Regions from separate parts of the Priestia sp. TRM10 genome, predicted to be linked through region 4. Evidence: riboswitches for the same ligand, from Rfam matches in the RefSeq annotation. Region 4 holds a riboswitch; each other region holds the start of a gene.
The links. Region 4 has a riboswitch for S-adenosylmethionine ahead of metK (methionine adenosyltransferase). Riboswitches for the same ligand answer to the same signal wherever they lie in the genome.
Positions count from the first base shown of each region.

Region 1: another riboswitch for S-adenosylmethionine. It lies ahead of ACK3CR_RS11875 (bifunctional homocysteine S-methyltransferase/methylenetetrahydrofolate reductase); the one in region 4 lies ahead of metK (methionine adenosyltransferase).
Region 2: another riboswitch for S-adenosylmethionine. It lies ahead of mtnK (S-methyl-5-thioribose kinase); the one in region 4 lies ahead of metK (methionine adenosyltransferase).
Region 3: another riboswitch for S-adenosylmethionine. It lies ahead of ACK3CR_RS11485 (hypothetical protein); the one in region 4 lies ahead of metK (methionine adenosyltransferase).

Region 1 covers NZ_JBJZOT010000013.1:114,212-121,573, forward strand. The annotation lists gene metH (methionine synthase) at 1-2,809, opposite strand, end outside; gene ACK3CR_RS11875 (bifunctional homocysteine S-methyltransferase/methylenetetrahydrofolate reductase) at 2,810-4,648, opposite strand; SAM riboswitch class I at 4,727-4,833, opposite strand; FMN riboswitch at 5,144-5,294, shown strand; gene ribD (bifunctional diaminohydroxyphosphoribosylaminopyrimidine deaminase/5-amino-6-(5-phosphoribosylamino)uracil reductase RibD) at 5,475-6,557, shown strand; gene ribE (riboflavin synthase) at 6,559-7,203, shown strand; gene ACK3CR_RS11890 (bifunctional 3,4-dihydroxy-2-butanone-4-phosphate synthase/GTP cyclohydrolase II) at 7,219-7,362, shown strand, end outside.
Region 2 covers NZ_JBJZOT010000013.1:75,911-83,272, forward strand. The annotation lists gene ACK3CR_RS11660 (LutC/YkgG family protein) at 1-430, shown strand, start outside; gene ACK3CR_RS11665 (PAS domain-containing sensor histidine kinase) at 574-2,772, shown strand; gene ACK3CR_RS11670 (methylated-DNA--[protein]-cysteine S-methyltransferase) at 2,769-3,269, shown strand; gene ACK3CR_RS11675 (hypothetical protein) at 3,295-3,417, opposite strand; gene mtnA (S-methyl-5-thioribose-1-phosphate isomerase) at 3,550-4,596, opposite strand; gene mtnK (S-methyl-5-thioribose kinase) at 4,613-5,824, opposite strand; SAM riboswitch class I at 5,952-6,089, opposite strand; gene ACK3CR_RS11690 (pyridoxal phosphate-dependent aminotransferase) at 6,295-7,362, shown strand, end outside.
Region 3 covers NZ_JBJZOT010000013.1:35,809-43,170, forward strand. The annotation lists gene ACK3CR_RS11465 (YiiX/YebB-like N1pC/P60 family cysteine hydrolase) at 1-100, opposite strand, end outside; gene lepB (signal peptidase I) at 434-997, opposite strand; gene ACK3CR_RS11475 (LapA family protein) at 1,088-1,444, opposite strand; gene ACK3CR_RS11480 (YgjP-like metallopeptidase domain-containing protein) at 1,539-2,264, opposite strand; SAM riboswitch class I at 2,502-2,603, shown strand; gene ACK3CR_RS11485 (hypothetical protein) at 2,690-2,935, shown strand; gene ACK3CR_RS11490 (M20/M25/M40 family metallo-hydrolase) at 3,362-4,987, shown strand; gene ACK3CR_RS11495 (DUF2164 domain-containing protein) at 5,051-5,293, shown strand; gene hpaB (4-hydroxyphenylacetate 3-monooxygenase, oxygenase component) at 5,551-6,984, shown strand; gene ACK3CR_RS11505 (NCS2 family permease) at 7,140-7,362, opposite strand, start outside.
Region 4 covers NZ_JBJZOT010000015.1:1,405,816-1,413,177, forward strand. The annotation lists gene ACK3CR_RS24010 (ABC transporter permease) at 1-893, shown strand, start outside; gene metK (methionine adenosyltransferase) at 933-2,135, opposite strand; SAM riboswitch class I at 2,277-2,387, opposite strand; gene ACK3CR_RS24020 (sigma-70 family RNA polymerase sigma factor) at 2,718-3,260, shown strand; gene ACK3CR_RS24025 (YvrJ family protein) at 3,257-3,415, shown strand; gene ACK3CR_RS24030 (hypothetical protein) at 3,418-3,627, shown strand; gene pckA (phosphoenolpyruvate carboxykinase (ATP)) at 3,828-5,417, shown strand; gene ACK3CR_RS24040 (DUF2584 domain-containing protein) at 5,450-5,692, opposite strand; gene ACK3CR_RS24045 (alpha/beta hydrolase family protein) at 5,728-6,528, opposite strand; gene ACK3CR_RS24050 (ABC transporter substrate-binding protein) at 6,642-7,362, shown strand, end outside.

The DNA.
Region 1 (7,362 bases), on a different contig from region 4:
TTCCAACTACTTTTTCATCTTTTTCAGCAAGAAGACGAGAAATTTTTCCCTTTACTCCAAGGTGATGACCAAGGAGCATTTGTAAGTTAATATACGGCTCGACCATTGCAAGACTGTAGTTTTTAATAACATGCTTTTTTAAATCATTTGGTATATAAACAGGAGCATCTGTTGAGACACTTGAACGTTTTGGAATAACGATTTCTGTCTTAACAGCTGTAGCAGGTTTTTCTAAAACAGCAACAGAACTCTCTTTTTGTCTACGCTCTTCAATCATTTTACCCATTTTTTCTTCATCGCGCAGTGAATTTGCAAGAGACAATCCTTCCATTGCATCCTTTGCATATAACACAAGCCCGTTATATTCCGCAGAAATCTTTTGATCCGTAAATCGACGAGAAAGGGCAGCTCCTCCAACTAAAATCGGAACCGAAATTTTAGCTTGGGTCAAGTCTTGAGCTGTGATCACCATTTGTTGAGCTGATTTTACAAGAAGTCCTGATAATCCGACGATATCCGGCTTTTCATCGTTGATTGCCTTAATTAAATCTTGCGGAGTGACTTTAATACCGAGGTCTACTACGCGAAAACCGTTATTGCTTAAGATGATATCCACTAAGTTTTTTCCAATATCGTGCACATCACCTTTTACAGTAGCTAAGATGACTTTTCCTTTTCCTGTATCATCTTCTTTCTTTTCCATATATGGCTCAAGATGAGCAACAGAAGCCTTCATAACTTCTGCACTTTGCAGAACTTCTGCTACAATAAGCTGATTTAAATTGAAAAGACGTCCAACTTCGCTCATGCCGTCCATAAGTGGTCCGTTAATAATATCGAGCGGATCATCAAACTTTTGTAAAGCTTGATCAAGATCTGGAATTAGTCCTTCTTTTGTTCCTTCAATAACGTAACTTGCAAGGCGCTCTTCAAGCGTTAATGTACTAGCATCAACTTTTTTCTCTTTTTTCTTGCCGCGGTAAAATTCAGTAAACGTTTGAAGGGTTTCGTCATTTGTTTTGAAAAGAAGATCATCCGCTAGCTTGATTTCCTCTTCTGGGATAGAGGCGAAGCGCTCTAGTTTTTCTGTATTTACAATTGCATAGTCAAGTCCTGCTTGTGTGCAGTGATAGAGAAAGACAGCATTTAGAATTTCACGTCCAACAGGAGGTAAACCAAACGAAACGTTACTAACACCAAGCATTGTAAGACAGCGTGGAAAATGCTGCTTAATGAGTCGAATTCCTTCTACTGTTGCTTCTGCTGAACCAATATATTGTTCATCACCTGTTCCAACAGGGAAGACGAGTGGATCAAAAATAATATCATCAGGTTTAATGCCATACTTTGTTGTGAGTAACTCGTAAGATCGCTTAGCAATTTCAAGCTTGCGCTGTGCTGTTACGCCCATTCCAACTTCATCAATTGTCCCGACAACAATTGCTCCTCCATATTTATGAAGAAGGGGGGTGATTGCTTCAAAGCGTTCTTCCCCATCCTCTAAATTGATGGAGTTAATAATTGCTTTACCTTGAGAATACTTTAGCGCACGTTCAATGACTGCTTCATCTGTTGAGTCAATCACAAGAGGGACTTTTACTTTTTTTACAACTTCTTGAATAAAAGTTTCCATGTCTTCCATTTCATCACGATCAGGGTCTGCCAAGCAAATGTCAATGACATGAGCGCCATTTTTAACTTGAGCACGAGCAACTTCAGAAGCTTCTTCAAATTTCCCTTCAGCAATAAGGCGTTTGAATTTGCGAGAGCCAATTACGTTTGTTCGTTCCCCAACAAAAAGAGGTCTCATCGTGTCTTCGTACACAAAAGATTCAATTCCTGACACAGCATGAGCGTGGTCTTTTTCAGGGAGAGAACGAGGAGGAATCTGTTCCACAGTTTCCCGAAGAGCTTTAATATGAGCAGGAGTTGTTCCACAGCATCCCCCAACAAGGTTTAACCAACCTTTTTCAGCAAAACCACCGATTTTTTTAGCTAAAAGTTCAGGAGATTCATGATATTGTCCTTCTTCATCAGGAAGTCCTGCATTTGGATAACAGCTTACTGCGGTTGTAGCAAGCCCTGATAGAGAGCGAATATGATCTGTCATAAACTCAGGACCTGTTGCACAGTTTAATCCAACAGAAATAGGTTTCATATGCTCAAGAGAAAGGTAGAAAGATTCGATATCCTGCCCAGCAAGCGTTGTACCCATTGGTTCAATCGTACCTGACACCATAAGCGGCACTTCTTTATTAAAATGTTCAAAAGCTTTCTGAATACCGAGGAACCCTGCTTTTACATTCAGCATATCTTGACATGTTTCAAGTAAAAGTAAGTCAACGCCACCTGTTAGAAGGCCTTTCGCTTGTTCAAAATAATCTTCAACAAGAGCATCAAACGTTGTTCCGCCTGTTACAGAAAGGGTTTTTGTTGTAGGCCCCATTGCACCTGCAACATAGCGGGGCCAGTCAGGTGTTGAATATTTATCACAAGCAGCGCGCGCAAGTTTTGCTGAAGCAACATTAAGCTCAAAAGCAAGCGAGCCAAGATCATATTCATCTAGAACAAGGGCTGTTCCCCCGAACGTATTTGTTTCAATAATGTCTGCTCCAGCTTCTAAATATTGCTCATGAATAGATTGAATGAGTTCTGGTTTTGTTTGAGATAAATACTCATTACATCCTTCATATTCTTCGCCACCAAAATCATCTGCTGTTAAGTTGGCATTTTGAATCATTGTACCCATTGCGCCATCAACAATTAGAATGCGTTTCTGTAATTGTTCTGTGATGTTCGTGAAAGCCATTTAAATCTTCCTTTCTATTGAAACAAGTTCTTTTGCTTTAATATAGTTAGCGAGCTCAACTGTCATCTCATAGCGCATAAATGGAGTAATTAAATACAAGCCGTTGAAAAGCTCATATGCTCTATCAATGAGCTCTTTTGCAAGTAGAATTCCTTCTTTAGCGCTTTGTTCTTTATTGTGTTCAATTTTCTCCATACGAGTTAGAATATTTTCTGATAGTTTAATGCCAGGCACTTCATGATGTAAGAAGCGAGCATTTTTAGCACCTGTAAGCGGCATAATACCGATATAGATAGGAGCTTTTAAATTTTTAGTTGCTTCATAGACATCTTCAAGCTGCTCAATTGAATAAATAGGCTGAGAGATAAAGTAATCTGCTCCACAATCAACTTTTTTCTCAAGGCGTTGTACGGCTCTGTCAAGGTGGCGGACATTAGGATTGAAAGCTCCAGCAATTGAAAAGTTTGTTTTTTGGCCAAGAGGCTTACCTGAAAATGAAACTCCCTCATTAAACTGTTTAATAAGGCGAATCAAGTCAAAAGAAGAGAGATCATATACTGATGTAGCACCAGGGAAATCCCCAATCTTTGATGGATCGCCTGTTAGAGCGAGAACCTGATTGAATCCTAGTGTATGCATGCCCATTAAGTGTGACTGAAGACCAATCAAGTTATGGTCTCGACACGTTAAGTGAATAAGCGGGCGCGTTTTTAACTGATCTTTTAAAAGTGAAGCCATCGCTAGGTTACTAATACGTGGACTTGCTAGAGAGTTATCTGCAAGTGTTAATGCATCAATTCCAGCTGCTTGAAGAGCATGAGCTCCCTTTAGAAACTTATCAACTCCAAGTTTTTTAGGTGGATCAAGTTCAACAATAATGGAGTGATTTTCTTGTACAATTTCATGAAGATGGGGTTGTGCCTGAATCTCTTGACTAAGAATCTCAATTGGTGGAGTTTCCTTTACCGTTTTTTCTGTAATTGGTACAGCATTTGTGAGCGCTTTTGCCATTGCTTCAATATGCGAAGGCGTTGTTCCGCAGCATCCTCCAAGTAATCGAACTCCTTGGTCTTTAAACGCAAGCGCTGTTTTGTAGAAATAGTCTGGGTCTGTTTCATAAATAAGGCGACCATCAACATATTGAGGTAAACTAGCATTTGGATATGCTGATAGAAAACTTTTATCTAAAAGAGGAACTTCCTCTAAAATTTCAAGCATATGATAAGGACCTTGACGACAGTTTGTACCTACAACATCCGCTCCAAGTTCTTCTAATATTTTTAAAGCTTTCACAATCGGGGTTCCGTCTTGAAGAACTCCTTTTTCATGGAGAGAGACATTTGTCACAATAGGTTTATCTGTCTCACGGCGTGCGATTTCTAAAACGGTCTTCAGCTCTTCCAAGTCATAAAATGTTTCAAAAAGAAGTCCGTCAACATCCTCAGACAAAAGCCAAAAAAGTTGTTCTCTAAAGCTTCTTTTAATTTCTTCAAGAGAAATAATACTTTTTTGGAACGATCGAATCCCGCCAATTGTACCTAGAACGTAGCCAGAATCTCCAACTGCTTTTTTAGCGAGACGAACTCCTTCAACGTTGATGTCCTTTACTTTTTCTTCCGCTCCATATCTTTTAAGCTTCGGGAAATTTGCTCCATATGTATTTGTTTGAATAACAGAAGCACCTGCTTTTTGATATGCTTTATGAATATTAAAAATATCTTCCGGCTTTGTAATATTTAGTTCTTCAAAACAGTTATCAATTCCGTGAGCGTGAAGCAGTGTTCCCATTGCCCCATCCCCAATTAGAATTTTTGACTGTAAATCCTCAAGTAAACCCATTTTCATCTCCCCCTTTTAGTGAACATCACTTTCCTAATAAAAAAAGCCTTCTTTATGAAAAGAAGACTTGTAGTTGTCTTCTTATCTTCTAAGCAAATATGCTTACTGGATTTAGCACCTTGTTACAAACGTAACTGGTTGCTGAAGTTTCATAGGGCCAGTCCCTCCACTTCTCGTGATAAGAAATATTTATATGCGTATGAATTTGGATAGTTTTTAAATATACTAATAATAAATTTTACTTTTCCTTGGAAAGTGTATCTGATTTTTGAAATTATACAATAATTTCTGAACATTTTAAACCCTTTTTTTAAAATTCTCTTTTTTTAAGGGGAAACATACTTTAAAAAAGCTGAAGGGGTAAATTTGGATATTAAACTTTATTTTAGGAATAATGTTCGGATTTAAAAGGGGAAAAATTAGAAAGTACGAGAAAAGAAGCAAAAAGTTATGACTTTTGTGAGAACCTCTGCTATAATAAAGTCAAATTTCATAGTTATCCTTCGGGGTCAGGTGAAAATCCTAACCGGCGGTGGTGAATAATGATTATATTCTAAGCCCGCGACCCGCATATCTTTACTGATATGCGGTTGATCAAGTTTGAATCTTGAGCCGACAGTTAAAGTCTGGATGGGAGAAGGATCAGGTGCGACACTATCAGTTTGTGTTTTTTAAAGCGTGCATAACGTTTTTTAAGCATACATATGATAGTTTGTTTTCGCTTATTTTCATTTTGTCAATATACTGATTCAGCATCTCTACCCCTTTAGGACCCAATCCTAAAGGGGTTTTTACGTATAAAGGGGTTTGTAATGGAGGGGGAAAAGTGAACGATCAAGCATATATGAAACTTGCTATACAAATGGCAAGTGCGACAATAGGACAAACTAAACCGAATCCAGCAGTTGGAGCTGTTGTTGTAAAAGATGGAGCAATCGTTGGAATGGGTGCACATTTAAAAGCAGGTGAACCACATGCTGAAGTTCATGCTTTAAATATGGCAGGAGATAAAGCTTATGGGGCGACAATTTATGTCACTCTTGAACCTTGTAGCCATTATGGGAAAACACCTCCATGTGCAGAGCTTATTATCCAAAAAGGCATTAAGCGAGCTGTTGTTGCATCTCTTGATTCAAATCCGCTTGTAAGTGGACGAGGGATGGAAATGATGAAAAAGGCGGGCATCGAAGTGAAAGTTGGCGTTCTTGAAAAAGAGGCCAAAGCACTTAATCCTTTCTTTCTCCATTTTATGAGAGAAAAGCGTCCCTTTGTGACATTAAAGTCTGCCATGAGTTTGGATGGTAAAATTGCGACAAAAACTGGAGAAAGCAAGTGGATTACTGGTGAACAAGCAAGGCTTGATGGTCATCGTCTTCGACATTCTCATGATGGAATTCTAGTTGGAGCAAATACAGTGATAGCTGATAATCCACTGTTGACAACAAGAATTATGGGGCATGCGCGTCATCCAATCCGTATTGTACTAGACACAAACCTTAAAGTTTCACCTGAGGCTAAGATTTTTCAAGATGATTCTGCTGAAACGTGGGTTATTACAGGAAATGTTAGCGAAGAGAAGAAAGCTCCTTTTGCTAAAGAGCATGTTTCTATTTTTTCACTTGAGCAGCCTCAAAATATAGAGCATATTTTAGAACTTTTAGCAGCAAAAGGAGTTCAGTCCCTGTTAGTTGAGGGAGGAGCAACTGTTCATGGAGCTTTTTTACAGAGCAGATTTTTTGATGAAGTAGTTTCCTACGTTGCTCCTATTTTAATAGGTGGGAAAGATGCTCCAAGTGCATTTGGTGGAGCTGGTTTTTCTACAATGGCTGAAACGCAGCATCTTGAGATTATAGAAACAAGTGTATTAGGTGAAGACCTTAAAATTGTCTCTAGAAAGAAAGGGAAATAATATGTTCACAGGGATTATAGAAGAAATAGGAGAAATCGAACGAGTTGAAAAAAAGACAGATGCCATTATTTTTTCAATTCGAGCAAATGAAATTTTAAAAGATGTAAATCTTGGTGATAGCATTTCAGTAAATGGAGTTTGTTTAACTGTCACAAGCTTTACAAAAGATCGATTTACTGTCGATGTTATGCCAGAAACGATTAAAGCAACAAACTTAAAGGATTTCAAGCAAGGAGTGAAAGTGAATTTAGAAAGAGCAATGGCAGCGAATGGGCGATTTGGAGGACATTTTGTTTCAGGTCATATTGATGGTACGGGAGAAATTATTGAAGTAACGCCAAAAGGTAATGCGATTTATTACCGTATTCATCTTTCAGAGCATCTAACTCGTTCCCTGTTATTAAAAGGCTCTGTTGCTCTAGATGGAACAAGCTTAACTATTTTTGGGCTTGAGCGGGATGAACTAGTTGTTTCACTTATTCCGCATACAACGGATTATACGATTTTAGGAGCTAAAAAACGTGGGGACACTGTCAATATTGAGTGCGATATGATTGGGAAATATCTTCATAAGTTTGTTCATAAAGAAGAAGCAAAACCAGAGGATAAGCTAAGCTATGAGTTTCTGAAAAATCATGGATTTTAAAAAAGAGGTGTCAAAATGTTTAACACAATTAAAGAAGCATTAGAAGATTTAAAAAAAGGAAAAGTCGTTATTGTATGTGATGACGAGGACAGGGAAAATGAAGGAGACTTTATTGTTCTAGGAGAGCATGCTACACCTGAAAATGTTAATCTAATGGCT
Region 2 (7,362 bases), on a different contig from region 4:
ATGGGATGACCCTCGTTTTTCTCAATATGGCCTATCTTCCCTTCTAGATAGACAAAATGTTCATATATGGGGCAAGGATAAACGAGAAGAGAATATCCAAAAAGCAGCACAAGCTAATGTTGGGATTACGTTTAGTGATATAACTTTATCAGAATCAGGAACAGTTGTTTTATTTAACGGAGGAGGAAAGGGACGTTCAGTTAGCCTTCTTCCTACAACATATATTGCTATTATTCCTAAGAGTACAATCGTGCCGAGAATGACGCAAGCTGCGCAGTATATTCATCAAAAAGTTGAAGGAGGAGAAGATATTTCTTCTTGCATTAATTTTATTACAGGACCGAGTAACTCAGCCGATATTGAGATGAACCTTGTCGTTGGTGTTCATGGTCCTGTCAAAGCAACCTATATTATTGTTGAAGACTGTTAAAGAGATGCTTGGCTAGAGAAATCTAGTCAAGCATCTTTTCCTGTCTATTCAAAAAGAGATAGGAGGAATTTGGAGTAATATGTAGAATAACCATAAGATAATAAGAAAGCTGTCACTATATATGTGTGAAAGGAGCAACGTTTATGTCGGCTGAAGGATCACTTCAAGCAACTGAGAAAAGTCGAGATGAAACAGCAGAATTGGAGCAGCTTAGAATCGTATTTGACAGAGCACGGGATGCAATGATTGTATTTAATGGTGATTTGCGCGTTACAGACGTCAATCAAGCAGCCTGTCGCTTGTTTGAATGTGCAAAAGAGGAGCTCCTCTCACTTCATGTGCGAGATTTTTTGGAAATGATGTCAAGTGAGGCATTAGAGCGGTATGATTATTCTCTTACAAGCGGAGACCATTTTTATTTTGAGGGCCCCTTATATTTGCCGAATGGCTCGATAAAGTATATTGAATTTCAGTCAGAAAAGCATGATGGAGAAAATGCCATTTTAATGACAACGTTCCGGGATATTACAAAAACAAAGAACTTAGAAAATGAGCGGTTTATTAGTCAAGAAATGTTTCAAGATATTTTTAATCAAGCGATTGATGGTATTTTGATTTTTGACAAGAAAGGGCGAATTATTGATGCGAATCCGTCCCTTTGCCGAAGGATTGGCTACACTAAAAATGAACTGCTTGTTCAAACATTAAGTGAGCTTGTTCTTCCGATTTATCATTATAAGATTGAGCGTCTTTGGCATGCGCTAAAAAGGAATGGAAAATCACAAGGAGAACTTCCTATTCAAACTAGGCAAGGAGAAGAAGTGTACTTTGATTTTACAACAACAGCTCATATTAATAGTGATTATTATATGTCTATCATGCGCGATGTTACAGAAAAGAGAGACATGGAGCAAGAGCTAGCTAAAAGTGAAAAGAAATTTAGAGAAATTTTTGAAAGCGCTGTTGATGCCATTATTATTTGGAATGAAGATTGGACAGTTGTAGATGCAAATCCTTCTTCCTCTCGTACATTTGAGCTTCCTCTTCATCAACTTATCGGAAGTAATCTAGAAGAATTTTTAGATTTATCACAGCCAAAAACAAAAGAAATTACAAATCGTTTTTATGATTTTAATGCGATAAGAGAAGAGCTGCCTTTTTATATGCCAAATGGTGAAAAGAAAGACTTAGAGTTTACAGCAAAACAAGGTATTATAAAAGGCCATAATCTAACTATTTTCCGTAATATAAGTGAACGAAAGAAAATGGAACAAGAGTTAAGAGAAAGTGAGCAAAAATTTAGAACGATTTTCAATGGTTCTGTCGATGGTGTTCTGCTTTGGAATGAAAATTTAAAGATTATTGATGCTAACTCTGTTTTATGTGATTTTGTTGAATTAACAAAAGAAGAAGTATGCTCATTGAACGTGCGAAACCTGCTAGATGAAGGAAACAAAAAGATATTAGATGTTCATTTATCGTTTCTTAAGGAATACAGAGAGCATGAAGGTGAGTTAACTTACACAATGAAGAGTGGTCGCAAGCGAACCATTGAATATTCAACGAAGAAAGATATTATTCCAGGGGTCTATATGACAATGCTACGAGATGTCACTGAAAAGAAAGAGATGGAAGAGCAAATTCGAAAATCAGATACCCTACAAGTGGTAGGGCAGCTTGCCGCAGGAATTGCTCATGAAATCCGAAATCCAATGACAGCATTGAAAGGATTTATTCAGCTTTTACAAAATAGTATAGATCATGAAGAGAAAGATGATTTTTCTCTATATTTTGACGTCATTACGTCAGAACTTCAGCGTATTGAAAATATTATTACAGATTTTCTTGTATTAGCAAAACCTCAGGCAATTAAACACGAGCAAAAAGATATTATTCAAATTGTCCAAGAAACAATGGACTTATTAACAGCACAAGCAACGCTTGTAAACGTGCAGTTTCATACAGAATTTGAGCCTTCATTACCGCTTCTTTACTGTGAACCGAATCAGCTAAAACAGGTATTTATTAACATTATGAAAAATGCATTGGAAGTTATGCCTATAGGTGGTACCCTAACTGTAAGTGTACATGCTAAAGATGAAAAGTTTATTGTAGTCTCTATTAAAGATGAAGGAGAAGGCATGCCTGAAGAGCGAATTAAGCGTCTTGGCGAGCCTTTTTATACAACAAAAGAAAAAGGTACAGGACTAGGTCTTATGGTGTCATATAAAATTATTGAGGAACATGGCGGTTATATTGACGTTCATAGTGAGATAGGACTTGGCACAACTTTTTCCATCATCTTACCAATCAACCCAAGTGAGGAGAATAAGAAAGAATGAACAAATATTATAGCGTCCTTGTTCATGAGATGCTTGGCAATATTGTCATCCATTCAAACGACAAAGGCGTGACAGCTCTTTCCATTGGAGAAGAGCTTGTTATTGAAAAAGATGAAATTAAAAATCAGGGTTGGGCGCTTACTGCTAAGCAACAGCTTGAGGAATATTTTAAAGGAGAACGACAAACATTTAATTTACCGCTTTGTATTGAAAAAGGTACGCTATTTCAGCGGGAAGTGTGGAATACATTATCAAAAATTCCTTATGGAAGCGTCTGGTCTTACAGTGATATTGCAGCAGAGGTACAGCGTCCAAAAGCAGTAAGAGCAGTTGGCGGTGCTAATAGAGCTAATCCTTTGCCTATTATTATTCCCTGTCACCGTGTAATAGGAAAAGATGCCTCTTTAACAGGATATGCGGGAAATAAAATACATCAAAAAGAACTTCTATTAACTGTTGAAGGATTAACAGTTCAGAATGGCACAGTAAAAATATAAAAGCTAAGCGATACATTCGCTTAGCTTATTCACTTTCTTCTTCTTTCCATCCTTGTCCTTCTATAAAAACGAGATCAACAGACTGTTGTTCATCTGTTTCGTGCATGGAGCTTTCGGATTCTGTGAATTCTTTCTCATTTTTTTTCACTTTCTTGTCCTCCTTACACTTTTTAAAAATTTCATTATTATAATAAGCAGTTGAAGAGAAGAATATGTTTTCTACAATGAAATGTTACACTTCTGTAAAAAACAAAGAAGAAGCAGCTATGCTTCTTCTCTTTTATAAGCTTTTAGTTGTAAATAAGTCAGGGATTTTATCGAATTCAGTTCCATGTATAATACCTTGTTCTGTAATAATACCTGAGATAAGTTCTGCAGGAGTCACATCAAAAGCAGGATTATAAACAGATGTGTTTTTAGGTGCAACCCACTCATTTCCTACTTTAAGGATTTCTTCCTCTTTTCGTTCTTCAATTGGAATTTCATCTCCATTTTTAAGAGAAATATCGAACGTTGATAAAGGAGCCGCAACATAAAATGGAATTCCATGCTGTTTTGCCAAAATAGCTAATCCGTAGGTTCCGATCTTATTAGCTGTATCTCCATTTGCAGAAATGCGGTCGGCTCCAACAATAACAGCGTCGACTTTCTTTGTTTTCATTGTATGTGCAGCCATGCTATCAGTAATTAACGTAACATTTACCCCGCTTTGTAAGAGTTCCCACGTTGTTAATCGCGCACCTTGTAAGAGAGGGCGAGTTTCACAAGCAAATACATGGATAGGGAAGTCAACTTCTGCTGCGAGATGGAAAGGAGCTAATGCCGTACCATAATAAGCGGTGGCAATCGACCCTGCATTACAGATGGTCATTACAGAATCATTCTTATTAAAAAGTGACAAAGCATGCTGTCCAATGTTATAACAGATATTTTCATCCTCAACGCTAATCAAAATAGCTTCATGAACAAGATTTGTTTTTGCTTCATTGACAGAAGCCGCATTCTCAATTTTATTTTGTAAACGATGAAGGGCCCATGTTAAATTAACGGCCGTTGGGCGAGAAGAAGCAAGGTATAAGCTTTGTTCACGAATGTGTGTATGAAATTCTTGTAAGTCCTCTCCTTCAAATTTTGATCCAGCTAGGGCTAATCCAAAAGCAGCGGCAATTCCAATTGCTGGTGCTCCACGCACTTTTAAAGTTTTAATAGCATCCCATACATCTTCAATTGTTTCTAAAGTTAGAAACTCAACAGAATTGGGAATAAGTTGTTGATTTAAAATTTTAATGGAATCCTCTTTCCATTCTACCGATCTTGGTATTGCCATTTTTCTTTCATCCTTTCTAAACAGTTCTAGCGTTATTTCCTAAAAATTCATTATTTTCAATATAAAGCTCGTGCAAGTCTTGAACAGTTTTAATCTCTACTCGATTTAAAATGAGAGATTTTCCTATGTCTAAAGCAATCTCTTTTGTACGAATACGAAGTTCACTTTCTTCGATCGTATCAAGATCTGCTACATGAGCAAGCCCAATTGTTCGGCGGATTATTTCACATCCTGCAAAACCTAATGCATCTTGCCAAATGGTTTGGAGTGTATAGTCAAGATAGCCGTTAACTTGTAGAAAAGGATTGTTTTTATCCTCTTTCCAAAGAGACGTAAATACAGACGAAAAAGTTTCCCATGTATCATGAATAAAGCCAAAAAGCTCAGTTTGAGCTTGGGGACGACGGAGTGCATTAAACAATAAATTTGCGATAAAATGACCCAAGTCAAAACCAAAAGGTCCATAAAAAGCAAATTCAGGATCGATAATTTTTGTTTCATGCTCGCTAGCAAAAATACTTCCTGTATGTAAATCACCGTGAATAAGGGCATCTCCATTTGTTAAAAACAGTCTCTTCAATTTAGCTACTTCAAGCTTAAGTTCATCCTCTTTCCAAAGTTGTTCTACTTTTTCTGATAGTTCTGGTTCAAAATCATTTGTATCATGATCAAAGAATGGATCTGTAAAAACGAGGTCTTCTGTTATTTTACAAAGCTCAGGGTTTGAAAATTGCTGTGCTTTTTCTTTCTTTTCAGTTGGACTCAACCCTAAATCAGATGTTTTAAAGAGAATGTGAGCTAAAAAGGTGCCAATATCTTTTCCTAAATTCGGATAAGATTCACCTTTAATAAGTCCTGTCCTTGCAATGGAAAGATGAGATAAATCTTCCATAATTGTTAGTGCGAGCGTCTCATTACTGTACAACACCTCAGGAACAAGGTGAGGGGTGAATTTTGCAAATTGTAACAGAGCTTCGCTTTCAATTTTGGCTCGCTGCAGCGTCAATGGCCAACTTTCTCCCACAACTTTAGCGTATGGTAAAGCTTGCTTTACAATCCATTTTTTTGCGCTACCTTGAGCACTCATTTGAAAAACAAGGTTAAGGTTCCCATCGCCAATTTCATGGCATGTTACATGTTCATCTTCAGCAAAAAAATGAAGTTGTTTTAAAAGAGATATAGCGCTTTCTTCTGTTAACGGTTTATAAACATCAAATTGAAAAGTCATAAGAGAAGTAAACCTCCAAAATAGATTTGTTTAATCGGAATTAAGAAGTGAAAGGGAGTAGGGGTGCTTATTTAACAATGAAAAAGCCCCTTTCCTTTATGAAAGAGGCTTGAAGATATGGTCAAACCTCTTATCTTTCAGAAAGGATATCCTTTCTGTTGGAAGTAGCACCGTGCCACTTTTACGTTCATTTTACACAGAATGAACAAATGGTCGGTTGCTGGGCGTCAAAGGGCCAATTCCCTCAGCCAACTCTTGATAAGAGTATATGTGATTTTAAGTTGGAAATGAAATAACACTGTTTGAAAAGTATACTAGCAACGATTGTAGGTTTTGTCAACACGTAAATTTAAGATTAGGTTATTTGTTTAGAGCGAGAAAAACTTTTCTTTTTTCATCTTTACAGAAATGAAAGAAGCATATATCATGAATCATTAGAATTTGTAGAATTTTTCGAGAGGTTGTTTATGATGAAAATATTTCAGCAGTCAGACCTTTTAAAAGGGTTACCAGAACAGTTTTTTGCTTCTCTTGTTAAAAAAGTAGCAAAAGAAGCACATAAAGGACATGACTTAATTAATTTTGGTCAGGGAAATCCAGACAAGCCGACTCCTAATCATATTGTAAAGGCTCTTCAAGAAGCAAGTAATAATCCTCAATTTCACGGTTATCCGCCTTTTCAAGGGCACAGCTTTTTAAAAGAGGCTGCAGCCTCTTTTTATAAACAAGAATATGGAGTAACAATTGATCCAACAAAAGAAGTAGCCATTTTATTTGGCGGAAAAGCAGGATTGGTTGAAATTCCCCAGTGTTTGCTTAATAAAGGGGATGGTGTCCTTGTTCCAGATCCGGGTTACCCGGACTATTTATCAGGGGTTGCGCTAGCTGGCGCAACATTAACTAAAATGCCTTTAACAGAGCAAAATGATTTTTTACCTGACTATAGTTCACTGTCAGAAGAAGATAAACAACGTGCTAAGCTGATGTTTTTAAACTATCCAAATAATCCAACAGGTGCTGTTGCTTCAAAAGAATTTTTTGAAGATACGGTGAGCTTTGCCGACAAAAATGATATCTGTGTTGTTCACGATTTTGCTTATGGAGCAATCGGATTTGATGGCAAGAAGCCAAGAAGTTTTTTGCAAACTGAAGGAGCAAAAGACGTTGGAATTGAGATTTATACGTTTTCTAAAACATTTAATATGGCAGGCTGGCGCATTGCTTTTGCGGTTGGAAACGAGAGCGTTATTAAAGCAATTGAACTTTTACAAGATCACCTTTATGTTAGTATTTTTAGTCCTATTCAAAAAGCAGCCGAAGTTGCGCTTCTGCATAGTCATAAAAGTGTTCAGGATCTTTTGTCTCTTTATGAGAGAAGACGTGAAGTTTGGATAGGGGGATTGCAAAATATCGGATGGGATGTAAAAGCTCCAGCAGGCTCTTTTTTTGCTTGGCTTCGTGTCCCTAAAGGATATACATCAACGGAATTTTCCAATCTACTCTTGAAGAAAGCACATGTTGTGGTAGCTCCAGGAATT
Region 3 (7,362 bases), on a different contig from region 4:
TTATCATATAATGACCAGAGCAAAGTAAGATATCGCCTGTCTGAACTTTTGATAAAGCTTCTTCATAAGAATAAAAAGGCAAATTTTGAATAATAATCATCTCCTTTGCTGTATTATATCGATTTTTTCATATTTGGTATGGGGGGAATGGAAACAATATATAGAAGAAAAAAACCATTCATATTGAATGGCTTTCTTTATATAGAGCTTATTTTTAATTTCGTAAATAAGGTGTTTTTCATTGGAATAGAGCCGTTTTCAGGAAGCTAAGCAGTCAGAAAACAGATTACTAAAAACGCAATAAGGGAGCGGAAAAGTAGCATTAAAATTCCTCCTTGCTCTAATTGCTTTTGCTACTTTTAGTATAAAGGAAAAACGTAAATTCGGTATCAAAATAATATTACAGTTATGTAAAAAAACAGGGAGGTAAGAGTTAATGCATAAAACTGATCTTATTCAGCGGCCAATATCTCATGTTCACTTCCCCAACAATATTATCGATTTTAATAAGCCCAAAATGGCGCCCATCATTGCTTATAGGACGATTATCGCCTAATACAAGGACATAGTCTTTAGGAATCTTAGCTAGGCCTACTATTTCTTTTAGGGTGAAATCATTCGTTACTTGTTCATAGGGTAATTTTTCTTGCTTTGCTTTGCTTAAATAAGGTTCAGCTGTTTTTTGTCCATTTACATAAAGAACATCGTTTTTGAACGAGATATTTTCACCAGGCAGGCCCACAATTCGCTTTACAAGATATTCTTCCTTATGCTCGGGAGATTTTAAAACGACGAGATCTGCTCGCTGGGGCTTTCCATACTTATAGTTTACTTTATTGACGACAATTTTGTTTCCATCTTTTAAGTTAGGTAGCATTGAATCCCCTTTTACTGTATAAGGTTGGAAGAAGAAATGTTGAATAAAAAAGGATAAAATAATAGCTAATATGATGGTTTTTACATAAGACCAAAGTTCGCTTTTTGTACTTTTTGTCAAGCTACAATTCGCTCCTTTTAATAAAGATAGTTGGATGCTATGCAACACAAAGAAGGCTAGTACATTTCCCTGTACTAACCTTCTACATCTTTATTTATTTAGCCTGCTCTTTATACCAACATTTTTATTTTCGGAAGAAGATATTTCTTTTTCCTTCTTTTTTGCGGCCGTTGGATGGTCTTTGTCAGCTTCAATAGAAGGAGGTACTGATGCTCCATTTTTTTGAAGTTGACGGATTTGACTCTGAAGACGAATGATTTTAACCAAACTCAATGATACAGCTACAACGCCACCAAATACAGCAGAGCCAAGAATAACGAGAATCAGTGGCCAGTCTTGTGTACCGAATACGTAGTTAAACTGAACGGGTTCATCATTTACAATAGCTAAAATAGCAACGATAAGAGCAAAAACAAGAGCTAAAATAAAATAGCGTTGTCCTTTCATAAAAAAACTCTCCTTTTTAGGTGGATCAGTATTTTTATGTTTATACCCCTCAATTATAAGTATGAAACCATTTCAGCTCTACTACTCCTTTAATTTATAGAGAGAGCGTATGTTCTTTTAGCCACTCTAAGCGTTCATTATAGTCTTCAAAAAGGGAAGAAGGATTTTGTTCCACTTCTTTCGCGATAACAGCTTCAATTGTTGCCATTGGTGCCATAAGCAAATGCCAATCTGCTTTTACATCTCCGTTGTTGTAAGAAACAAGGTTAGGCGATTCCTCCCATGTGATAGAAGCTACATCGTTTGTTAAAAGAGGGTTAAGGCTTTTTAAAATATCTTTTGATTTATCATGGCCTTTTGTTATGTACCATTCTTTTAACATAGTAAAGATTTCTTCATTCGTTTTTGCTTCATCCCAGCTTGTTGGAATTTGTGCTGTGAATTTTGAATATTTAAAAGCGAAAGATGGAGTATCTTCAGTTGTTTCGATGTTTAAACGGTACTGACGTCCAAGGTAAAAGAAACGCTCTCCAGATTGAAACGATTTCTTTTTATCAGATTTAACAACGTTTTCTGCTTCTGTTATCTTTTCTTCATCTTGATGATGATTTTCCTCAGAAGTTTGAACGTCTCCTAGCTGCTCAGCAATCCAGTCAGCTTTGCGGGCTAATACAAATTGAAGGTTGCTTTTTGTAAAACTTTTCGGTACAGTAAGCAGAACCCCTTCATCTTTGCAAACTGAAATTTGAACGTTTGTTGTATTTTGAACTTGGTGAATCGTGTAATTGAAACTATGCTTTTTTGTTTTAAAATGATACATATTGAAACTCCTTTCTACAAATTTTCATTGTATATGTAAACTAAGGTGAAGGTCAAGGTTACACCGATAACTTCTTATTAATAATATCAGGAAATCGATACATATGCTCAAACCGTTCTTTCATTTTTACTCAAAATGCTCATTTACAAAGTGAAGAATAGTTGGTATAATTCCATTATTCACAAACATATATTGTTTATTAAGACAGTCAACTTTATTAACAATAGAAAAATATACAACTTATCAAGAGTGGATAAGAGAACTGGCTCAATGATTCCACAGCAACCTGCGTATGCAAGGTGCTACTACCAGCAAAGCAAACGCTTTGAGTGATAAATGTGCAGAGAAAAGATGCCAATCGCTTTTAGCGATTGGCATTTTTCTTTTGCCTTTGTCGAAAAGTATATTAAAAGGAGAGAGATAAAATGAAACATGTCGAGTGGAAAGCTTATGTTGAAAAAAATTTAGAAAATGTGGTGTCAGAAGTTTATATTCATTCCCTTGAGACATTTATTCAAATTATCGCTAAAGATTGTGACTGTACATATTCAGTAGCTATTGATTATAAGGACCTACAGAGAAGTGATGATGAGAAAGTGTCTAACCTTCTCTTAGAAAAGCTTCAGAGAGTCGGCTTTGAGCATAAAGAAAGAGTGCTTGCCTCTTATTAGAAAGCGAGAACGAATCTAGTATTCATCACGTATAATAAAGTGAGCAAACTACCTCTATAGGATGTTTGTAAAAACGCTATGAGTAGCGCAAAATAAATTTGTCGAAATTTTTTAAAAAATATACATCCTAAACAGTCAAAAACTGTGTTATCTTATATAAAAGGTAAATTGAGGAAGGAGCGACGGTCATGGATTATTCCATTGAATATGGAAGCGATCAAAGCAGTGAAGAACTAATTGATCATATCTTGGACTATTTAGAAGCAAAATAAGAAAAAAGAGCAGCCTACAAGTGAAAGAGCTGCTCTTTTTATTTGGTTTTCTTTCTTTAAAAAGTGGTTGACGTAAAAAGGAAGATAGCGGAGAATGGGCTTAATTATAGCAGCATAAACATTGCTTTCTAAAACGTCGAACAGGGGGGAGAACATGAAAGGGCAAACTTACTTTCAAACAAAACAACAGCTCATCGACCTTCTTTGTGAACTTGTGTCCGTTCCGAGTATTACTGGAAGCTCTGCAGAAGGAGAGATGGCCAAGTTTATTCATCGTAAGTTTCTACAGCTTCCATATTTCAGAAAACACCCTTCTTATGCTCAATTACATGATACGGAAGACGGCAGATTTATTGTAACTGCTTTTGTAAAAGGTCGAAAAACAAATAAAACGGTTATTCTTGTTAATCATCATGATGTTGTTGGAGTTGAGGGATATGGGATTTGGAAAGATGCTGCCTTTAACCCCATTGAACTAACAAAACGATTTTATGGGCAGCGTGAGCTTGTACCATTTGAAGTCCGCCAAGACTTAGATCGAGGAGAATGGCTTTTTGGACGTGGAATTATGGATATGAAAAGCGGAATGGCGACTCAAATGTCTCTCATTGAACGAGCGACAAATGGAGACTTTGAAGGAAATCTGTTGTTTTTATCTGTTCCAGATGAAGAAGTAAGTTCGGTAGGAATGAGAAGAGCAGTACCTGTTTTGCTTGATTTTGCAAAACAACACAGTTTTCAATATTCTCTAGTCTTAAATGGAGAACCGATGTTCAGTCGTTATCCTGGTGATACGAAAGATTATTTATATGTTGGATCGATTGGAAAGGTATTGCCAGGTTTCTTTTGCTATGGAAAAGAAAGTCATGTTGGAGAGCCTTTTGCAGGCCTTAACGCTAATTTACTTGTTAGTGAGCTTACAAGAGCATTAGAGCTTAATACAGACTATTGTGAAGTGATTGAAGGGGAAGTAAGTCCTCCTCCAACTATTTTGTCTCAGGGAGATTTAAAGAAAGAGTATTCAACACAAACCCCAAACAGAGCGTTATCTCTTTATAATTTCTTAGTGATGAAGAAGCCGATGGATAAGTTTGTTTCTTCGCTATTAGAAAGTGCTCAGCAAGCAGCTCGTGAAGTAGAGAAGCACTATAATAATCGCGCTTTTCATTATGGAATGATGCAATCTTCTACTCCAAGGTCTGTAAATGTTCACGTTTTTACGTATGAGAAACTTTATAAATATGGAGTGGATACTTACGGGAAGGAACACGTTGATAGTTTAATTAAGAAGGTACAACATGAGACGTCCTCTCTCGATCATAGGGAACAAACAACGGCTATTTTGAATAAGCTTGCTCTTTTATGCAAAGAGCTTTCCCCAATGATTATTCTGTTTTTCGCACCACCATACTATCCTGCTGTATGTACAGATGATCATCCGCTTATAAAAAAACTTGTTCAAATACTAACAAAAACAGGTGCAGAAAAGTATGGGATAGCGTTTCATAAGCAGCTTTACTTTGGAGGCATTTCAGACCTTAGCTATGTTGGACTTGATCATGCGTTAGAAACTTTCTTGCCACTTGTTCACAACATGCCATTGTGGAAGAAAGGCTATGATATTCCATTTTCTGACCTAGAACAGTTTAAAGTACCTGTCTTTAACTTAGGTCCTAGAGGGAGAGACGCGCATCAGTGGACAGAACGACTTGATGTTAATTATTCATTTGGTCCTCTTATGGATTTGCTACACATGACTGTAAAAGAATGTTTTAAATAAACAAGATTCCTGGTACATTGAAGAGAACAATAGTAGAAAGCTAGAAAAGAGAGGGTACACTGTATGGAAATTTTATTATCAAAAGAACAAAAGGCAGAAGTGATTGATGAAATTCAACGCTTTTTTCTAGAAGAACGAGGAGAAGAAATAGGAGAACTTGCCGCTGAAACAGTTTTTTATTTTATAAAAGAAAATGTCGGAGCTTATTTCTATAATAAGGGAATTGAAGACAGCAAAACGATTGTAGAGCAGAAAATATTTTCTGTAGAAGAAGATTTAGAAGCTTTAAAAAGAATCAAAAGATGAAAATAGACCAAAAGAAGAACAGATTTTAAATGATGTTCTTCTTTATTTATGTTCGCTTAGTAAACATATTTATAAGTGAACTTTAATAAAGTCTGCTTCATCACTTTTCTCCTTTTAAAAGTAAAGACTTATAGGCTCTTCACCATCTTTTTTGTTTGAAGTCCTCTCTATCTTATTTAGGTTGTATATTCTGTTTCTTTTTTTAAAAGAGTGAATACGATATAGAAGACAATAACAGTGAAGAGGAGCGGGTTTCTTTGGGAATCATAGATGGAAAAGAGTTTGTTACAAGGTTAAACCTTTTAAGAAATGATGTATGGGTAAAAGGAGAAAAAGTAAAAGGAGACATTAGTGAGCACAGTGCTTTTCAAGGAGTTGTAAAAAGCAAAGCGGGACTTTATGACATGCAAGATGGCGAGCATAAATCAGTCCTTACTCATTCTGAAGAAGGAAAAACGTACGGAACAGCTTTTATGAAACCGAAAACAAAGGAAGATTTAGAAAAGAGGAGAAAAGCAACACAGCTTTGGGCTAGGAAATCAGGTGGGATGATGGGAAGGGCCCCTGATTATATGAACACAGCTCTTATGGCTTTTTCATCAGGAGCTTCGTTAATTGAAAAGAAGCATAAACAAGGTAGTGAGAACCTTGTTCAGCTATATGAGAAAGCAAAGAATCTCGATTTATCTTTTACACACACATATGTAAGTCCACAGGTTAATAGAGGATCTTTTTATTATGAAGAATTAGAAGAGGAACCAATTGCAGCTCAGGCAGTGAAGAAAACAAAGGACGGTCTTTTATTTAAAGGAGCAAGATTACTTGCTACACAAGGTGGTCTTACGGATGAACTTCTCGTTTTTTCAACGGGTGGAAAAGGATTGGATGAGAAAGGAGCTTTTGCTTTTTCAATTCCTAGTAATACAGAAGGACTTACGTTCTTGTGCAGAGAACCATTTTCTTATCATTCTTCCTCTTTTAATTATCCATTAAGTTCGCGTTTTGATGAGCTTGATGCAGTCGTTATATTTAACAATGTTTTAGTTCCGTGGGAGAGGCTCTTTTTCTATGAAGATAAACAAGCAGCGGAAAGTCTTTTTTTGGGAAGTAGCTATGTTGCCCTTATTCTTCATCAAGTTGTGTCCCGTCAAGTTGTTAAGTTGGAATTTACATTAGGTGTAGCACAGTCAATTGTAGATACTATTAATATTAGTGAATATCAGCACGTGCAAGCGAAGATAAGTGAAATTGTGATCGCTTTAGAAACAATGAGAGGATTGCTTTTGACATCAGAAACAGAAGCTCAAAAGGATCAGTTTGGTATTATGGCTCCGAGCGTACATCCTCTCTATGTTGCTGTAACTCTTTTTTCTAACACATATCCCCGCTTAACTGAAATAGTAGAACTCCTTGGTGCAAGCGGTCTTATTACTCTTCCAACAGAAGCTGATTTTGACTCTGAAATGGGAGAAAAGCTTAATTACTATTTGCAAAGTTTTTCAAAAGGAGGATATGAACGTGTCAAACTCTTCCGCCTTGCATGGGATATGACTCTAAGTGCTTTTGGTACACGTCAAACATTGTATGAACGTTTCTTTTTTGGCGATCCTATTCGTCTTCTTAGCAATATGTATCGTTCATATCCAAGAAGAAACTATCAAGAATTTGTAGAAAACTTTTTAGACCAATAAAAAGCGGATCATCCGCTTTTTTATTTAGTTTGGTTGCTGTAGTGAAAAAAACGTTTCCAAATTTTTGTAGTAAAACAATTGTTATCTGTGGAAGTTTAGATGAACCGTTATATAAAAAAAGACAAACGGACCGCGGAACGGCTCGTTTGTCTTTTTTAATGGGAAAAGAACATAAGTTGAATAAAGAATAAAAGCGCAAAAATATAAACAAGAGGGTGAACGCTTTTTCCTTTTCCTTTTACTAGTTTAATCAGGGGATAAGAAATGAAACCCAGTGCAATACCTGTTGCAATGCTTGATGTTAAAGGCATGCTTAAAATAACAAGAAAGGCTGGAAAAGCTTCATCAAGTTCTTTCCATTCAATCTTAGCAACAGAT
Region 4 (7,362 bases):
ATAATTTTGCAAGCCAGCTTTGGTCTAAGAAAGAGCAGGAAAAGTTTGAACAAGAACTAAAAAAGTCTGAACAAAATGCAAATTATGATTTAAAACAACCTAAAGGGTTTCAAGGAAATGTCTTAAATAAAAACATTACTCTAAAGGTGTCTAATACAGACGAAGAGACTGGGAAAGTAAAGGAGAAGAAATCTTATACTTTTAAAATTGTAGGCATTGCGAAAGAAAACCCAAACGATTGGGTTGTTGATTCTAACATCTTTATAAGCAGTTCATTTCTAAGTGATTTCTCAAACGTTCTCGGAGTTGAAGAGGAGAGCTTTTCAACAGACTTAGCTGTTTTTGCAGATAAATTTGAGCATGTAGAGCAATTAACACAAGCGCTTTTAGATAAAGGTTATCAAGCAAACTCTGTTACACAGCAGCTTGATAATATTAACAAGTTTTTTACAGCTTTCAAAATTGGACTAGTATTTGTTGGAACTATCGCTGTAATTATTTCAGCTATCGGTATCTTTAATACAATGACAATGGCTGTCACAGAACGAACTCAAGAAATTGGGATTATGAAAGCGATTGGTGCACAACCAAAAGTTATTCAAAAAATCTTTTTAATGGAAAGTGCTTTTATTGGAGTTTTAGGATCTATTATTGGAATTATTGTGTCCTACATTGTAAGTTTTGGGGCAAATGCTATTCTACCAATGATTCTTACTTCTGTATTAAGTGAAGGAGCGGATGATTCGTTCCATGTCACTTATTCTTATATTCCGATTTCACTCATTATTATCGCTGTAGTTATTAGCGCTAGCGTTGCGGTTCTTTCAGGATTAAGACCCGCTCGTAAAGCAACAAAAACAAATGTCCTCTCTGCTTTGAGAAGAGAGATATAAAAAAAGCTTGTCACTAATTTAGTGACAAGCTTTTTTTGATTACTTTTCAAGGGCTTGAGTACGAAGAGCTTCAGCTTTATCCGTTAATTCCCATGGTAGTTCAACATCAGTACGACCAAAGTGTCCATAAGCAGCAGTTTGCTTATAGATTGGACGACGTAGGTTCAACATGTTGATAATTCCCGCTGGGCGAAGATCAAAGTTGTTGCGAACAACGTCAACAAGTACTTCTTCAGATACTTTGCCTGTTTTGAACGTATCAATTGAAATTGATACAGGTTGTGCAACACCAATTGCGTATGCAAGCTGTACTTCACATTTGTCAGCTAAACCTGCAGCCACAATGTTCTTTGCTACATAACGAGCTGCATATGCTGCTGAGCGGTCCACTTTTGTTGGATCTTTACCAGAGAAAGCTCCACCACCATGACGAGCATATCCACCATACGTATCAACAATGATTTTACGTCCAGTTAAACCTGCATCACCTTGAGGGCCACCAATTACAAAACGACCTGTTGGGTTGATGAAATATTTTGTGTCTTCATCAATAAGCTCTGCTGGTACAACTGGGTTAATAACATATTCTTTTACATTACGTTGAATTTGCTCAAGCGTAATTTCTGGATGATGCTGTGTTGAAATAACAATTGTATCAATACGAACAGGTTTATCATTTTCATCATATTCAACTGTTACTTGTGTCTTAGCATCTGGACGAAGGTAAGGAAGAATTTCTTCTTTACGTACTTCTGCTAAACGACGAGCTAAACGGTGTGATAATGAAATTGGAAGAGGCATAAGCTCTTTTGTTTCATTACAAGCAAATCCGAACATAAGACCTTGGTCTCCTGCTCCAATTGCTTCAATTTCTTCTTCAGACATTGATCCTTCACGAGCTTCAAGAGCTTGGTCAACACCTTGAGCGATATCAGCAGATTGCTCATCAATAGATGTTAATACAGCACAAGTTTCAGCATCAAAACCATATTTTGCACGAGTGTAACCAATTCCTTTAATTGTTTCACGAACAATTTTCGGGATATCTACATAAGTAGAAGTTGTAATTTCCCCCGCTACTAATACTAAACCAGTTGTTACAGATGTTTCACAAGCAACACGAGCATTAGGGTCATTTTCTAAAATAGCATCAAGGATTGAGTCCGAAATTTGGTCACAAATTTTATCTGGGTGGCCTTCTGTCACAGACTCAGAAGTAAATAAACGACGTTTAACTGACATCTTTGTTCCTCCTTCTAAAGGTAGCAAATCTATGATACGGTACTCATTCCCTTATTATTGTAAATAAAGTTCCCTCTTACACACATATAAAAAAACCTTTCCTAGCTTGAGGAAAGGTTTAACGTCAAAGTTTGCCTTTCGCTCTTATCGATCAAGGTTTCCCTTGCGTCAGGTTAGCACCTTTTCATCTTTAATTGATGACGGTTGCTGGGTTTCATAGGGCCATGTCCCTCCACCATCTCGGGATAAGAGAGTATCCGTTCAATGACTTATCTTAACGTACAAAAGGGAAAAGTGTCAATACGTTTTAGGAACTTCCTTTTCCTTAATACGTTATCCGGTTCATTTAAGAGAGAAAACTCTTTTTTCTCTAGTCTAGGATATCGTTCCTCTCCTCCTATCTATCACAGAGAGTAAGGAAGAAAGACTCTGTTTCAGATAGCTATAATAAGGTAAACTTTTAAAAAAGATGGTTGTTTTTTCACTAGAACTTTCCTCTTTACTTTACTATAGGCAGATTTTCTAGCAGCATATTTTTTTTACCCTAAAAAAGAACATACGTTCCGGTTAGGAGGATTTTTTATGAAACCTTTTCATTCTTTGCCTAATAACTCCTTATTAAAGCATTTTTTCTCTTCAGCTTCTCACCAAAGAAAGTTTGAGAACTACCAGCAAAATCCAAGCAAGCAAACAAAAAAAGAGCTTGATCAAGCTTTTAAATGTTTTTATGAGGAAGTTCGACTTGTCGCATACTTTTCTCGATTTCTTTCTTCAGAAGCTATCACGTTTAAGAAGAAGATTCAAAAATATGAATATACTCACTCTTTTATATTGGATAAACCAGTGTTTGAAAATAACAGAGAGCCTAGAATAAATATGATCAAAGATGACAGTTTTTGTAATTATTATCATCAGCATGAGGAACATATAGAGGAATGTATTACAAACGAATACACTTATCACTGTGTCAAAATGCTTACAAAACGCGAAAAAACCGTTCTTTATCTACATTTTTATGTTTGTTTAACAAACGTTGAAATTGCTCAAAAGCTCGCTGTCTCTCCCCAAGCCATCTCAAAAATGAAAAAAAATGCCCTAAGAAAACTGAGGAGGTCTAGAATATGATGGAAAGTATAAGTATTGTCTCTCTTATCCAGCATGCAGGATTTCCAATAGCAATGACATTCTACTTGTTATCCCGTTTTGAGAAGCGCATGGAAAATTTAGAACGCGAAGTATCCCAACTTCGTGCACTTCTGCAAGGTAGAAAGGAAGGATAATTTTGAACGAACAAACTAAGAAACAATATAAAATGGCTGTTCTCAATCTGCTTCAACCTAAGATTGCAAGCCTTGTAAAAGAAGCCCATCCCGTTTATCAAGAAGATTTAGAACAAGAATTAAAACTCAAAATGCTTGAGAAAATGCAAACTCCTTTTTTACACAATATCCCTAGTTTCTTTGAATTTGTGTCATCTAACGAAAAAGAATAAAATTCAAATTTAAATTGTATAACACTTTTAAATTATAGAAACAATATAACACTCAACCCTTATTACAAATTTATTTATCTAATATAATATCAGTAAAGCGATGCACTTTTTTCATAAATTAGTATAGACTATTTAAATAAATGTGTTATACTCTTTTTAAGTTAAAATAAAAACGTTATGAAAAAAGGATGATATTGCTTATGAGTACTGTCGATATGTCAACAAAATTAACTGAACTATTAACGCTTCCGTCTGTTCAACATAACCTTGCAACACCTTCTCTTGTTGAACGTATTTTAGATCGTAAAGAAGGTATATTAACAGAAACAGGAGCCGTCAGTGTTGCAACAGGAAAGTACACAGGGCGTTCTCCTCTTGACAAATTTGTTGTTCGTGATGCTTCTGTCGAAAAAAAAATCAATTGGGGGCAGGTAAACCAACCAATTGCTCCTGATACGTTTTCTCGTTTATATGAGAAAGTTGTAAATCATTTAAAGAAAAAAGATGAACTTTTTGTATTTGATGGTTTTGCAGGGGCAGACGAGAAATACCAGCTTCCTCTTCGCGTTATTAATGAATATGCATGGCACAATCTATTTGCGCGTCAGCTATTTATCCGTCCTGACAAAGATGCAGATTTAAAGACTCATAAACCTGAGTTTACAATTGTATCAGCACCTGACTTCAAAGCAGATTCGGCTATAGATGGAACAAACTCTGAAACATTCATTATTATTTCTTTTGAAAAGCGCATTATCTTAATTGGGGGAACAGAATATGCTGGGGAAATGAAAAAATCCATTTTCTCTGTTATGAACTTCCTTCTTCCTGAGCAAGATATTTTATCAATGCATTGTTCAGCGAACGTTGGCAGTGAAGGTGATGTTTCCCTTTTCTTTGGTTTATCTGGAACAGGAAAGACAACCCTTTCTGCAGATGAAAACCGTCGCCTTATTGGAGATGACGAGCACGGATGGTCAAATTCTGGCGTCTTTAATATTGAAGGTGGATGCTATGCTAAATGTATTGGTTTAACAAAAGAAAAAGAGCCTCAAATCTTTGATGCTATCCGTTTTGGAGCAGTGCTTGAGAACGTTTTTGTAGATCCAAAAACAAAAACTCCAGACTATAACGATAACGCACTAACAGAAAATACAAGAGCAGCTTATCCACTTGAGTCTATTGATAATATTATAAAACCAAGTGTTGCAGGTCACCCTTCAACAATCATCTTTCTTACAGCAGATGCAACAGGTACGCTACCTCCAATTAGCAAACTAACAAAAGAACAAGCTATGTATCATTTCTTAAGCGGATACACTAGTAAACTAGCAGGAACAGAACGAGGTGTCACAGCACCTGAAGCCACATTCTCTACGTGCTTTGGCTCTCCATTCCTTCCTCTTCCTGCTACTGTATATGCTGAGATGCTTGGAAAGAAAATTGTAGAACACAGTGTGGACGTTTACCTTGTAAACACAGGATGGACTGGCGGCGTTTATGGCGTTGGCCAACGTATGAACCTAGCTTACACACGCGCAATGGTGCAAGCAGCACTTGAAGGTGAACTTGCTAATGTAGAAACAGTGCAAGACGGTATTTTTGGGCTTCATATGCCGATGCATGTTCCTGGAGTGCCAGATGAAGTTCTGCAGCCTTTCAAAACGTGGAAAAACCCTGATGAATATAAAAATGCAGCAACAACGCTTGCATATCAATTCAAAGAGAATTTTAAAAAATTCTCAACAAACAATTCTGAGATTGAAAAGCTTGGTGGACCAATCGTTTAATCGAAAGAGCGAGCGCAACAGCGCTCGCTCTTTTAGTTTGTAGAATTCAAGGAAATGAACTCATATGTTAAAAAAGTCGTTTCTTTGAACCATTCTATTTTCTTTATGATTGCTCGTCCTCGACTTTCGCCTTCTTTAGTCGTACGGATGTCAATTGGAATATCAAGTGGGTAAAGACGGTATCCACTTTTTTTAAGTGCAAACTCGTTCTCCCCTATTCTTTCTTCGTTGCCTTTTGTTACAATCATCGTGTTTAGCTCCATTGGCATACCCATAAAAATCACCTCTTTTTTTTTATTATATCAAATTATCAAACCTGTGAAAGACTTGAATGCTTCTTCATCCAGCTTGTAAGTGAATGAACAATTCGGCGATTTTCACGTGGTGGAAAGTAATGTGTAAACCCCTCAAAGTACCATGCTTCATATGTATGATTTAGCTTTTTGAGTTTTTCTTCTAATTTGTAAGCATGTTGCACTGAGACATTTTCATCATGTACTCCATGTATAAGCAGTACAGGACAAGAAATTTGATCCACTTCATAAAGAGGAGTACGCCACTTATAAGCCTCTGGTACCTTATTTGGACTTCCTCCAATAACGCGCTTCATCATTCTACGCAAGTCTTTTCGCTCATTGTAGGTGAGCACCATGTCTGTTACACCTCCCCATAATACAAGAGAGCGAACGGTATCGGATAATTCAGCAACCAAAAGAGCCATTACTCCTCCTCTTGAAAACCCAAAAACGTGAATGTTATCCTTGTCTACTTTTGAATGTTGCTCAAGCACTCCTAAGGCACTCAGCGCGTCATAACGATCTTCTCCTGCAAAATCTTCATTTCCTTCTCCCCCTTGGTTTCCTCTATAAAAAGGGGCCATTACAACAAATCCTTCTGAAGCAAATTGAACAATTCGCCCAACTCGAACCATGCCAACGCTTTTAATGCCTCCTCTCAAATATAAAAAACCGTCGTATCTTCCGTTAGCTACAGGCTCTGCCAAAAGTCCTTTAACACGCAGTCCATCCACCATATATTCCACAATATGAAGGAGTACATGCGGATTTGGTGATGGAAATCGCTGCTTACTAACTACCGTTCCATTTAGCAAAAAACATCATCCTTTAAAATAATTTTTCTAGGCATTCACACAAATTGTCTCCTCCTCATATTTTATCAATATAGACAAAAGAAGTCTTTTTAAAGGAGGTTTACTCTTTCATGATGAAAAAAGGTAAAGTTTATTTATCTATAGCTCTTCTCTTAGTTTGCTTAAGTTTGTTTGGGTGTAGTCAAGAAACGAAAAAAACGGTCAGAGTTGGGGAAGTAACCCATTCTATCTTTTACGCTCCACAGTATGTGGCTGTTTCCAAAGGTTTTTTTGAAGAAGAAGGTTTAGATGTTGAATTAAAAACAACGTGGGGCGGAGATAAAACAATGACGTCTTTACTATCAGACGGCATTGATGTTGCTCTCGTTGGTTCTGAAACATCCATTTATGTGCAATCTCAAGGAGCAGATGATCCTGTCGTTAACTTTGCACAGTTAACAGAAAATGATGGAACTTTTTTAGTAGCAAGAGAAAAAATAGAGAACTTCTCATGGGAACAGCTTAAAGGTTCTACATTTCTCGGTCAGCGTAAAGGTGGCATGCCACAAATGGTTGGTGAGTATGTATTAAAGCAGCATAATATTGATCCTAAACAAGATTTAGAGCTTATCCAAAATATTGATTTTGCAAACGTTGCGAATGCCTTTGCATCAGGAACAGGTGATTATGTCCAGCTTTTCGAACCAACAGCAAGTATTTTTGAACAACAAGGAAAAGGCCATATTGTTGCCTCATTTGGAACCGAATCAGGCAAAGTTCCTTACACTTCTTTTATGGCGAAAGAAAGCTACCTTACTGAAAATGAAGAAACGATGGAGAAATTCACACGTGCTC